Regions from separate parts of the Phreatobacter sp. AB_2022a genome, predicted to be linked through region 3. Evidence: riboswitches for the same ligand, from Rfam matches in the RefSeq annotation. Region 3 holds a riboswitch; each other region holds the start of a gene.

The links. Region 3 has a riboswitch for cobalamin ahead of OZ671_RS31190 (TonB-dependent receptor plug domain-containing protein). Riboswitches for the same ligand answer to the same signal wherever they lie in the genome.
Region 1: another riboswitch for cobalamin. It lies ahead of OZ671_RS27250 (TonB-dependent receptor); the one in region 3 lies ahead of OZ671_RS31190 (TonB-dependent receptor plug domain-containing protein).
Region 2: another riboswitch for cobalamin. It lies ahead of cobW (cobalamin biosynthesis protein CobW); the one in region 3 lies ahead of OZ671_RS31190 (TonB-dependent receptor plug domain-containing protein).

Annotation. Positions count from the first base shown of each region.
Region 1 is NZ_JAPSET010000054.1:5,764-9,030, forward strand. Features, by position in the region: gene OZ671_RS27250 (TonB-dependent receptor) at 1-1,435, opposite strand, end outside; cobalamin riboswitch at 1,467-1,671, opposite strand; gene OZ671_RS27255 (nitroreductase family protein) at 1,785-2,435, opposite strand; gene OZ671_RS27260 (hypothetical protein) at 2,474-2,791, opposite strand; gene OZ671_RS27265 (hypothetical protein) at 3,019-3,267, opposite strand, start outside.
Region 2 is NZ_JAPSET010000029.1:71,467-74,733, reverse strand. Features, by position in the region: gene cobN (cobaltochelatase subunit CobN) at 1-753, opposite strand, end outside; gene cobW (cobalamin biosynthesis protein CobW) at 760-1,827, opposite strand; cobalamin riboswitch at 2,042-2,221, opposite strand; gene cobU (bifunctional adenosylcobinamide kinase/adenosylcobinamide-phosphate guanylyltransferase) at 2,287-2,805, shown strand; gene cobO (cob(I)yrinic acid a,c-diamide adenosyltransferase) at 2,866-3,267, shown strand, end outside.
Region 3 is NZ_JAPSET010000090.1:156-3,422, reverse strand. Features, by position in the region: gene OZ671_RS31190 (TonB-dependent receptor plug domain-containing protein) at 1-1,656, opposite strand, end outside; cobalamin riboswitch at 1,785-2,033, opposite strand; gene OZ671_RS31185 (MBL fold metallo-hydrolase) at 2,088-3,098, opposite strand.

The sequences.
Region 1 (3,267 bases), on a different contig from region 3:
TGTAGTTGCCCGCAAGCTCGGTGGCGGTCGGCGCGCGGAAGCCGGTCGAGAGGCCGGCGCGGAAGCTCAGATGGTCGGTCGCCCGCACCGTGCCGCCGACCGTATAGGTGGTGGCGTGATAGGGCCGGCTGCCGGTTGCCTGGTTGGCGAGGTTCGGCGTCGGGTCGAACGCTGTGCTGCCGCGGGTGTGGCGGATGCCGGCCCGCAGGATGAGCCGCTCGTCGAACAGCCGCTGGCTGTTCTCGGCATAGAAGCCCATCACCGAGTCGGTCTGGTTGTAGTCGAGCGGTGCGACCTGCGGCGTGCGCGGCCCGAGCGCCATCGTCTCGAGATAGCGGTCGGAGCGCAGCCAGCTGCGTTCGGCGTCGAAGCCGAGCAGCAGCTCGTTGCCGGCCCAGAGGTTGAACACCGGCTGGAAGCGCAGGCCCATAATGTCGAGGGCGCGGCGGTTGTTGTCGATGCGCGTGCCCGGCTGCGGCCGGCCGGTGGTGGCGTTGCGCTGGATCGGCGCGGCCCAGCGGAAGATGTCGCGGTCGCCGACGAGATAGCCGTGCAGCGTCCAGCGCAGCGCTTCCGTCGCCTTGCCGGTATAGACGAGGTCGAGCGAGGAATTGGTGCGCTCGTCCCGGTTGATCGTGTTCCAGGCCGAGCCGCGGAAGCCGGCATTGTAGATGCCGTCGGTGCGGATGGTGAGATCGATCCGGTTGACGTCGTCGATCTGGCGCCCGACGGTGCCGGTCGCGCCGAAGCGTTCGTACTGGGTATTGGCCATCAGGCCGCCGCCGGCGCCCGAATGGTAGCTGTCGCGCCGGCCGCCGGCGATGCCGATGTAATAGTCGGTGCCGCGGATTTCGCCGCCGGCGCTCGCCCGGCCCTGCAGCAATCCCCAGGATCCGCCCTGCACGTCCACGACGTTGCCCGTCGCGGTGCGGCCGTTCTTCAGGATGATGTTGATGACGCCGCCCATCGCCTGGCTGCCATAGATGACGGAGGCGGGCCCGCGGACGATCTCGATGCGGTCGACATCGGCCGGCGACAGCTTGGAGATATTGGCGGTGCCGGCGCGGCGGCCGTTGACCAGGACCAGGACCTGGCTGCGGAAGTCGCGGCCCTGCCCCTCCGTCGAGGCGCCGCGGATGTTGAGCGCGGTCTGCGCCGCCGTCCATTCGGAAAAGAAGCCGACCGCATTCTCGGCCAGAAGATCGGTCACCGAGCGCGCGGTGGACCGCGTGATGCGCTCGCCCTCGATCACCTGGACCGTGCCGGTGATGCGGCTGCGCGGCTCCGGCCGGCCCGTGGAGGTGACGACAATCTCGTCGAGCAGAGTGGGCGCGGCCGGCGCTTCCTGGGATGCGGCCGGTGCGACGCTGGCTGCGAGGGCCAGGACGAAGGCGGAAACAGCCGGCGCTGCGACGCGCGGCAGGACTAAGGACATGGATCGGCTCCTCCGGCCCACCGCCGGTACGGGTTGCATGCGATCCTCGGCCGGTCTCCTGGCTCGCGGGTGACGCGCCGCTTCCCCTTCCCGGCCGGTCGTGGCCAGTGGTGTGTCGAAGAGCGCTATCCGCTTACAGTTGCGGGGGCAGCCGCGGCATTGCGCCTGCTGGAGGGCGCGCACCGCATTCCCGTTTCACTTCCCGTCAGGGAAGCACCGAGGACGTCCACTACGAAACACAAATCGCCCGCTGCCGCAATCCGGCCCTATTCCCTTTCGCACAGATTGCGGGACACGGACGGCAGTGGTGCCGCGCCGGGCGCGCGGCGGGCAGCGCGCGCTCCTGGCTTCAGGCATCGCCCGGCGCCTGCCACCACGTCGTCCTGGCGGCAAGATCGGGCCGCTTGCGCTCGCCCGGCGGTTCCTTGGCCGTGCCGATATGGACGATGCCGGCGATCCTTTCGCCGGCATCGAGGCCGAGCAGGGCCTGCGCGCCCGGACTGTAGGCGGCCCAGCCGGTCAGCCAGGTGCCGTCGAAACCGAGGGCGTGAACGGCGTGCAGGAGGTTCATGCACACTGCGCCGGCCGAGAGCTCCTGCTCCCAGGCGGGAATGCGGGCCTCGGCATCGGTGCGGCTCACCACGATCACCACGGTCGGCGCATAGGTGAAGACGCGCGACATGATGCCGGCAAATTTCGCCCGCTTCTCGGGGTCCATGGCCTGGTTCTCGGCCTCGTAGAGACGGGCAAGGCCGGCGCCGGCGGCAAACCGCGCCTCGCCTTCGAGCACGACGAAGCGCCAGGGCTCCAGCATGCCGTGGTCGGGGCTCCGCACGGCGATGGCGAGCGCACGCTTCAGTTCCGCGGCATCGGGGCCCGGTGCCGCCAACGTCGTCATGCCGACGGAGCGCCGCGCTTCGAGCAGGGCCAGCAGGGTCTCCGCCGCAGGCCTGCGGCGTGAAGCTGCGGGCACGTCCGGCCGTGTCGTTGGGCTGTCCATGGCGGCTGTCCTGCTTTCCAGTCGGGGCCGGCCGAGGGTCAGGCCCGGCCGAGCGTTGGCATGGTCATGAGGCTGCTCGGCTGCAGCGCCGGCACCAGGGCGGCCAGCGCGGCCTGCAACGCCTCGATGTCGGCCGATGTATCCGGCTTCCAGCCGCACGGGCAAGGGTTGTCGCAGCAATGGGCGTCGGCGACCTCCTGGTAGACCGAGCCGACGGCCATGGCCGCCAGCTCCAGCACCTTCATCGGCGGCAGGTCGGTGTTGCGGAGCGCCTGGCAGAAGGCTGCCATGACGGTCTGGTGGAAATCGGCGCGGGCGCGGTCGGTCCGCTCCTGCGCCTGAGGTTCGAGCGGCATGATCTGCCTTTCCTGATGGCTCGCGGCGGCGGCGGCCGTCGATCGGCGCCCGCCGTCGGGGCTGAAGGCCGGCACGGGCGCGCAAGAGCCATAGGCGCGAAAGGGGATTGGTTCAAGTTATTGTTTTTACAAATGAAATAGAACAATTCGAAACTGCCGCGGCAGGCTGGCCGCGGCATTGTCCGGGTTCGGAGCCCGCCGCTGGGCGAAAGGCTCCGTTGGGGCGTTCAATAACGCGCCGTCGCGAGGTCGGGCGTCTCGTCCCGCTGCCGGCCGGCCACGGCTGCTGCGACCCCGGCGATGAAGGCGCCGATCAGCAGGGCCAGGGCGCTGGCGAGAGCGAAAGCCGCGCCCGCCTTCCTCGCGGCATCGGCAGCCTCGCGGGCCTTGGTCTTCGCCTCCTCGATGCGCACGAGCAGGGCATCGATGCGGGCATTGGCCTCCTGCTCCGACAGGCCGGTATTGGCAGCGATCAG
Region 2 (3,267 bases), on a different contig from region 3:
CCGCAGCGGTCCGCTCGCCGCCTCGTCCTTGAGGCTCGTGAGGGCGAGGACGACAGGAGCGAGGCCGCGCCCGAAAAGGGCGTCGGCGAGGCCCGCGGCGAGATCGGTATCATCGGCCGCGATGCTTGCCCGGTAGACGAGAACCAGCGCGAGCGGGCGATCCGCCGGCGCAGCGGCCAGTTCCTCAGCGGCGTCGGCCACCCCGGACCGTGCGTTCCAGCCGAACAGCGCCGGCAGGGGGCATGGTGGCTCCGCCGCCGCGCCGGCTCCGCCGGGCGAAAGATGAGAGGCGATCCGGCCGAGCAGGCGGCGCATATTGTCGACGCCGCCCGCCGCGAAATAGGCGGCGAGGTCGCGCTGCAATCCGGCATCGACCGTGCCATGGGCCGCGAGCCGTTCGTCCGGGCGCTCGTCGCCAGGCAGGACCGCCAGCGGAATCCTGGCCTCCCGGCAGATCGCCGCCACCTGGTCGAGCCCATAGGGCCAGTAGTCGCGCCCGCCGAGGCAACGCAGCAGCACGAAGCGCGAGCGCGAAACGGTCTTCTCGACATAGAGGTCGACGGAGAGCGGATGTTTCAGCCGCCTGAGGCTGGCCAGCCTGACGTCGAGCGCCTGGCCGGCCGCCGCGGCCGACAGCGCGGCAAGATCGCTGTCGGCGAAGGACAGCACCACCACGTCGCCGGGCGCCTGGTCGAGATCGACCGCCTGGTCGGTCTCGTCGAGCGTCACGGTGCTGGCGGGCAGGATATGCATGAGCGGTCAGCCGGCGAGCGCTTCTTCGACGGCATCGCGGTCGAACCCCTTGAGGCCGATCGCGACGATCCGTCCGGCGCGGGTCTCGCCCGGCGCCCAGGCGCGGTCGTAGTGATGGGCGATGCGCTGTCCGACGCCCTGGACGACCAGGCGCATCGGCTTGTCGCCGACCGCAGCAAAGCCCTTGAGCCGCAGCACGCCTGCCGCCTCGGCAGCCTGGGCGACGCGCGCCGCCAGGACCTCGGGCGAGGCGACCGCGGCCACCGGGAAGGAGTGGCTCTCGAAATCGTCGTGATCGTGATCGGCTTCGGTCTCGTGATGCGAAGGGCGGGCGGCGAGGTCGGCCTCGGCCGCCGCGCCGAGGCCGACTACCAGCGCCGGCTCGACCTTGCCATGCGCGGTCTCGACGATCTTGATCGCCTTCGGCAGATGTTCCTCGATCTCGGCGCGCACCCGGGCGCGCGTCGGCGCGTCGATCGCATCCGCCTTGTTGAGCAGGATCAGATCAGCGCAGAGGATCTGGTCCTCGAACACTTCCTCGAGCGGGTTGTCGTGATCGACCGCGCCGTCATCCTGGCGCTGGGCGGCAAGGGCCGCGGGGTCGTCGGCGAAGCGGCCTTCCGCAACCGCCGGGCCATCGACCACCGCAATGACGCCGTCAACGGTGACACGGCTGCGGATGGCCGGCCAATTGAACGCGCTGACCAGCGGCTTCGGCAAGGCGAGGCCGGATGTCTCGATGAGGATATGGTCCGGCGGGTTCGCCCGGCCGAGCAGCTTTTCCAGCGCCGGCACGAAATCGTCGGCCACCGTGCAGCAGATGCAGCCGTTCGGCAGCTCGACGATGTCTTCGGCAGTGCAGCCGGCGATGCCGCAGCCCTCGATGAACGAACCGTCGAACCCGATGTCGCCGAATTCATTGACGAGAACCGCAATCCTGCGGCCGTCATTGTTCTCGAGCAGGTGCCGGACGAGCGTGGTCTTGCCGGCGCCGAGAAAGCCGGTGACGATGGTGCAGGGGACTTTGGCGAGCGAGGCCTTGGCAGGCGCCGAGCCGGTGGACGAGCTGGTCATGGAAGATCCCGGGATCCTGGACAAATGGATGGCGGCAGCGGCGAATTCAGCAAGGCCGGCATGGCGCATCGGGCGGGGAGGCAGAAAAAGCAGTCGGTCTCGTCACGGCACGCTCCGTCAGGCAGCCGGCCTCAGCCGGAAACGCTCCCAAGGACGAAGCCGGGCCTGTCGGCCCGAACCGGTTGCCATCGAAACACCCCGCTCGATGGGCCCATGAGAAGCACTGGTGACGGCAGGTCTCCTGGCTCGCGGGTCTAAACCTTCCGCCGCCTTCCCGGGACGCGCCCAGTGGCCTCTGGCTTCGGTTCGCCGCTTACAGTTGCGGGGGCAGCCGTGGTTTTCCACCACGTTCCCTTTTCACCTCATCGAAGAGGCACCGTCGAGTTTTAGCACTACCGGCCCGCGCCGTGATTTGCAATGAGTGCGCGCCTCACTCCATCGGCCGAACCCCGGGATCCCATGACGCGTTCCACCCGATCCGTGACCCTGGTGCTGGGCGGCGCGCGTTCCGGCAAGAGCCGCCATGCCGAAGCGCTGATCGCGGCCCGGCCGGCGCCCTGGCGCTATGTCGCCACGGCGCAGGCCTATGACGACGAGATGCGGGCGCGGATCGCCGAGCACCGGGCGCGGCGCGGCGCCGGCTGGCAGACCGTCGATGCCCCGCGCGACCTTGCCGGCGCGCTCGGCGCTGCGCCCGCCGGCACGCCGGTGCTCGTCGATTGCCTGACCCTCTGGCTGACCAACCTGCTCCTCGCCGAGGCCGACCTGCCGGTGGAGCGGGCGAGGCTGGTTGCCGCGGTCCAGGCCTTCGACGGCCCGCTGATCCTGGTCTCGAACGAGGTCGGGCTCGGCATCGTGCCCGACAATGCGCTGGCACGACGCTTCCGTGACGAGGCCGGGCGGCTCCACCAGGAGCTTGCGGCAGTCGCCGACCACGTGATCTTCATGGTTGCCGGACTGCCGATGACCGTGAAATGACGACGAAACCGGGCCGCCGGTGGCGGCGCGGCTGCCGATGACCGGGACATGAGGATGATGATGACGGACGAGACCGACGAGGCCACGCGCCACCGCGCCAAGATGGCGAAACGCAAGGCGGTGCAGGATGCCGAGGTCGCCTCGAAGACCATCGAGAAGGGCCTCGTCATCGTCAATACCGGCCCGGGCAAGGGCAAGTCGACCGCCGCCTTCGGCCTGATTCTGCGCGCGCTCGGCCATGGCTGGCGCGTCGGGGTCGTGCAGTTCATCAAGGGCGCCTGGTCGACCGGCGAGCGGGAGGCGCTGACCGCCTTCGGCGACCGCATCTCCTGGCATTCGATGGGCGAGGGCTTCACCTGGGAGACCCAGGACAAGGCGCGCGATATCGCCGCCGCGGAGCGTGCCTTCGCCAAGGCGCGCGAACTGATGGCCGACGAGACGATCGGCCTCGTCGTCCTCGAC
Region 3 (3,267 bases):
GCGCGTGTCGGTATAGGTATAGGCCCCGGTGATCCGCAGCCAGTCGAGCGGCCGCGCGGTGAGGGTGGCCTCGATGCCCTGACGCGCGGTGGCGAACGGCAGGTTGGCGACGGAAATGCCTGAGCCGACGATTTCGTTTTCGAGATTGGCGCGGAAATAGGTGAGGTCGGTGGTCAGCCTGCCGCCGAACCAGCGCTGCTCGACGCCGACGTCCCACCCGATCGACTGCTCGGGCTTGAGCAGGGGATTGCCGACGAAGGTGTTGGTGAAGCCGAACTGCTCGACGAAGGTCGGGTTGGTCACGCCCTTGCCGATCGAGGCGTGCAGCCGCGTGCCGGTCTCGAAGCTCTGCGCCGCGGTGAAGCGCCAGCTCGTGGCGTTGCGGAACGACGAGTTCCAGTCCTGGCGCAGCGCCGCCGACAGGGCAAGGCCGGTGTCGAGGCTGACGAGATATTCGCCATAGAGCCCTTTGCGCTCACGGCTCTGGCCGGCGCCGGCGAAACCGTCATTGACGAAGGGGCCGAAAAAGCCGTCGCTTTCGTAATGGTAGCGGAAGCGTTCGCGCGTGATGTCGACGCCGGCCACCAGTGTATGGCGGGCGCCGAGCAACTGCGGCGTCTCGAAGGTGAAGGCCGAGCGGTAGTCGGCGCGGTTGCGCTCGGTCTGCGACCAGAAGGCCTGGCGCTCGCGGAAGCCGAAGGCGCTGACATAGCTGTCGGCCGCATTGGTGCCCTGGCGCGACGTATCGGCCGAGAACTTCTGCACCCAGCGGCCGTCGAGCAGCGTGACCGTGCCGACGACACGCCCCTGGATATCGGTCGCCGTGCCGCGGCCGACGCCGTCGGCAAGGAAGCCGTAGCGCGGATCGGCGGCGAAGCCGGGCCCCATGGCCGCATTGGCGGGATTGTAGAACCCCGTCCGGCTGACCATGCGCAGCGTGCCCTCGACATTGAACCAGTCGGCGAGGTCCGCGCCCACCTTGGCGTTGAGCGCGCCCATCTCCGAGCCGTTCGGCCGCGTCGTGCCGGGCGCGGCGACATGGCCGCCGGCCCTCAGGCCGGAAAGCGACAGGGCGCCGTAGAACGGCCCCTGGGCGCCGCGCACCGACACCGAGCCCTGCAGCGTGCCGAAGGAGCCGCCCTCGACTCGCGCGCTCAGTTCGGGCCGGGCAAGACCCCGGCCGGACTTGGTGGTGATCAGCACGACGCCCGACTGGGCGTTGGGTCCCCAGATGCCGGATTGCGGCCCACGCACCACCTCGATGCGCTCGATCGCGTCGACCGGCAGATTGGCAAGGTCGGCGTCGCCATTGTTGACGTCGTTGATCGGCACGCCGTCGACCACGACGAGCGAGTGATTGGCCTCCGCGCCTCGGATGCGCAGCTGGGTGATGCCGCCACGGCCACCGGCCTGGCTGACGGCGAGACCGGGAACCTGGCGCAGCGCGTCGGGCAGGGTCTGCGTACCCTGGTCGCGGATCGTCTCGGCGGTGACCACGGTGACGGCGGAGCCGACGCGCGGCGCTTCGACCGGCACGGTGCTGGCGCCATGTACGAGAATTTCCGGCAGTGGCGCGACGGGATCCGCAGCTTGCCCGAAGGCCGAGGCGGCAAGGAGAGGGACGAGGCTGAAACTGACGATAAGGCGTTGCGCCATGGCGGATCTCCGCTCGGGGACACGGGGATCGCGACGGCGTTCCGGCTCTCCGGCCGGCTGCCGCCGCGACATCGGGTGTCACCGAAAAGCGGGTCTCCGCTCTCCGTGCGCGCCATCCCGCACGCCCGGACAGTGACGACGCGCCGGCCGGTCTCCTGGCTTGCGGGTCATGGCCGGGTGCTCCGCCTTCCCGGACGTCCTGACGGACGCCAGTGGCTTCAAAGGAACCGGCTCGCCGCTCACAGTTGCGGGGGCAGCTGCGGATTGGTGTCGTCGCGCCGGCGACGGCCAGTGGTGGCCGGTCGCCGGCGTGCTTGGCACGCACCGCATTCCCGTGGTCATTGCAAGCAATGACCGCCGTCGCGATGCCACGCAAAAGGCTGCATCGCCATGATGTTGTCAACTGGCCGAAAGTCGGCCGGTCCGCGGCGTCAGGGCCACTGCGTCCATTGGACGGGCACGAACTCGTAGCCATTGCCCTCCTTGGCGATGAAGCCCGTCGCCGGGAATGGCGCATGGTAGAAGGCGAGCTGCGTGCGCTCCGAAGCCGCCATGTCCAGCACCCGCCGGCGCGTCTGCCGGGCCATGTCGGCGTCCTGGTCGAAGATGACGGCCCAGTCCGGATTGCGCACGAACAGCGCCGGGTGGTTGGTGATGTCGGCGACGAACATCAGGCGGGCATTGCCCGAGGAAATGCCGAAGATGGTGTGGCCCGGCGTGTGGCCATGGGCGGCGAAGGAGGTGATGCCGGGGGCGACCTCCGCGCCAGGCGCGAAACGCTTGACCTGGGCGGCGACCGGCTGAAACACGCGCCGGGCGTTCTGGAAGCCGCCGCGGGCGGCATCCGGCGCCTGGTTCATGCGCTCGTCCGACATCCAGAAGTCCCATTCGGGTGCCGGCACGCTGATTTCGGCTTTGGTGAAGGCGCTGGTGCCGTCCTTGAAGCGCAGGCCGTTGATGTGGTCGCCATGGAAATGGCTGATGATGATCTGATCGACCATTTCGGGCGCGAAGCCGGCGGCGCGGAAATTCTGCATCCAGGTGCCCGAAGTCGGGGCGCCGGTATTGCCGTTGCCGGTGTCGATCAGCACGATCTTGCCGCCGGTCTGCACGACGAGCGCGGTGAAGGTGTTCTGGAAAGCCGTGGTCGGCAGGAAGGCCTTCTTCATCGCCTCCTGGACATCGCCGAGCGGCGCATTGCGAACGAAGCCTTCGAGCGGGCGCAGGGCGAAGCCGTCATGGACGGCCGTGACCGTGATGTCGCCGACCTTGGTGCGGTAGAAGCCGGGGCCCTGCGCCGGCATCTGGACGGGCGTCACGGCCAGAGCCGGTGTCGCCGCGGCCAGCAGCGCGGGAGCCGCCAGGGTCGCCGCCCCTGCGGCGAGGGCCAGACGGCGGTCGATCGATGTCCGACGGCTCGGCTTCGCAGTGTCTTCGGTCATTTCGGCGTCTCCCTCGCATGGTCCATCGGCTGGTGGCGCAGCGTCAATCTGCGCGAAACCGGCGCGGAAGTCGCGGTGCTGGCGGCCCCATCACGGCCTCGTGATGGTCCGCCTCAGCGACGCCGTCCCATGACGGGGCGCGAACCGCCGCCGCCATGGAAGGCGGGGC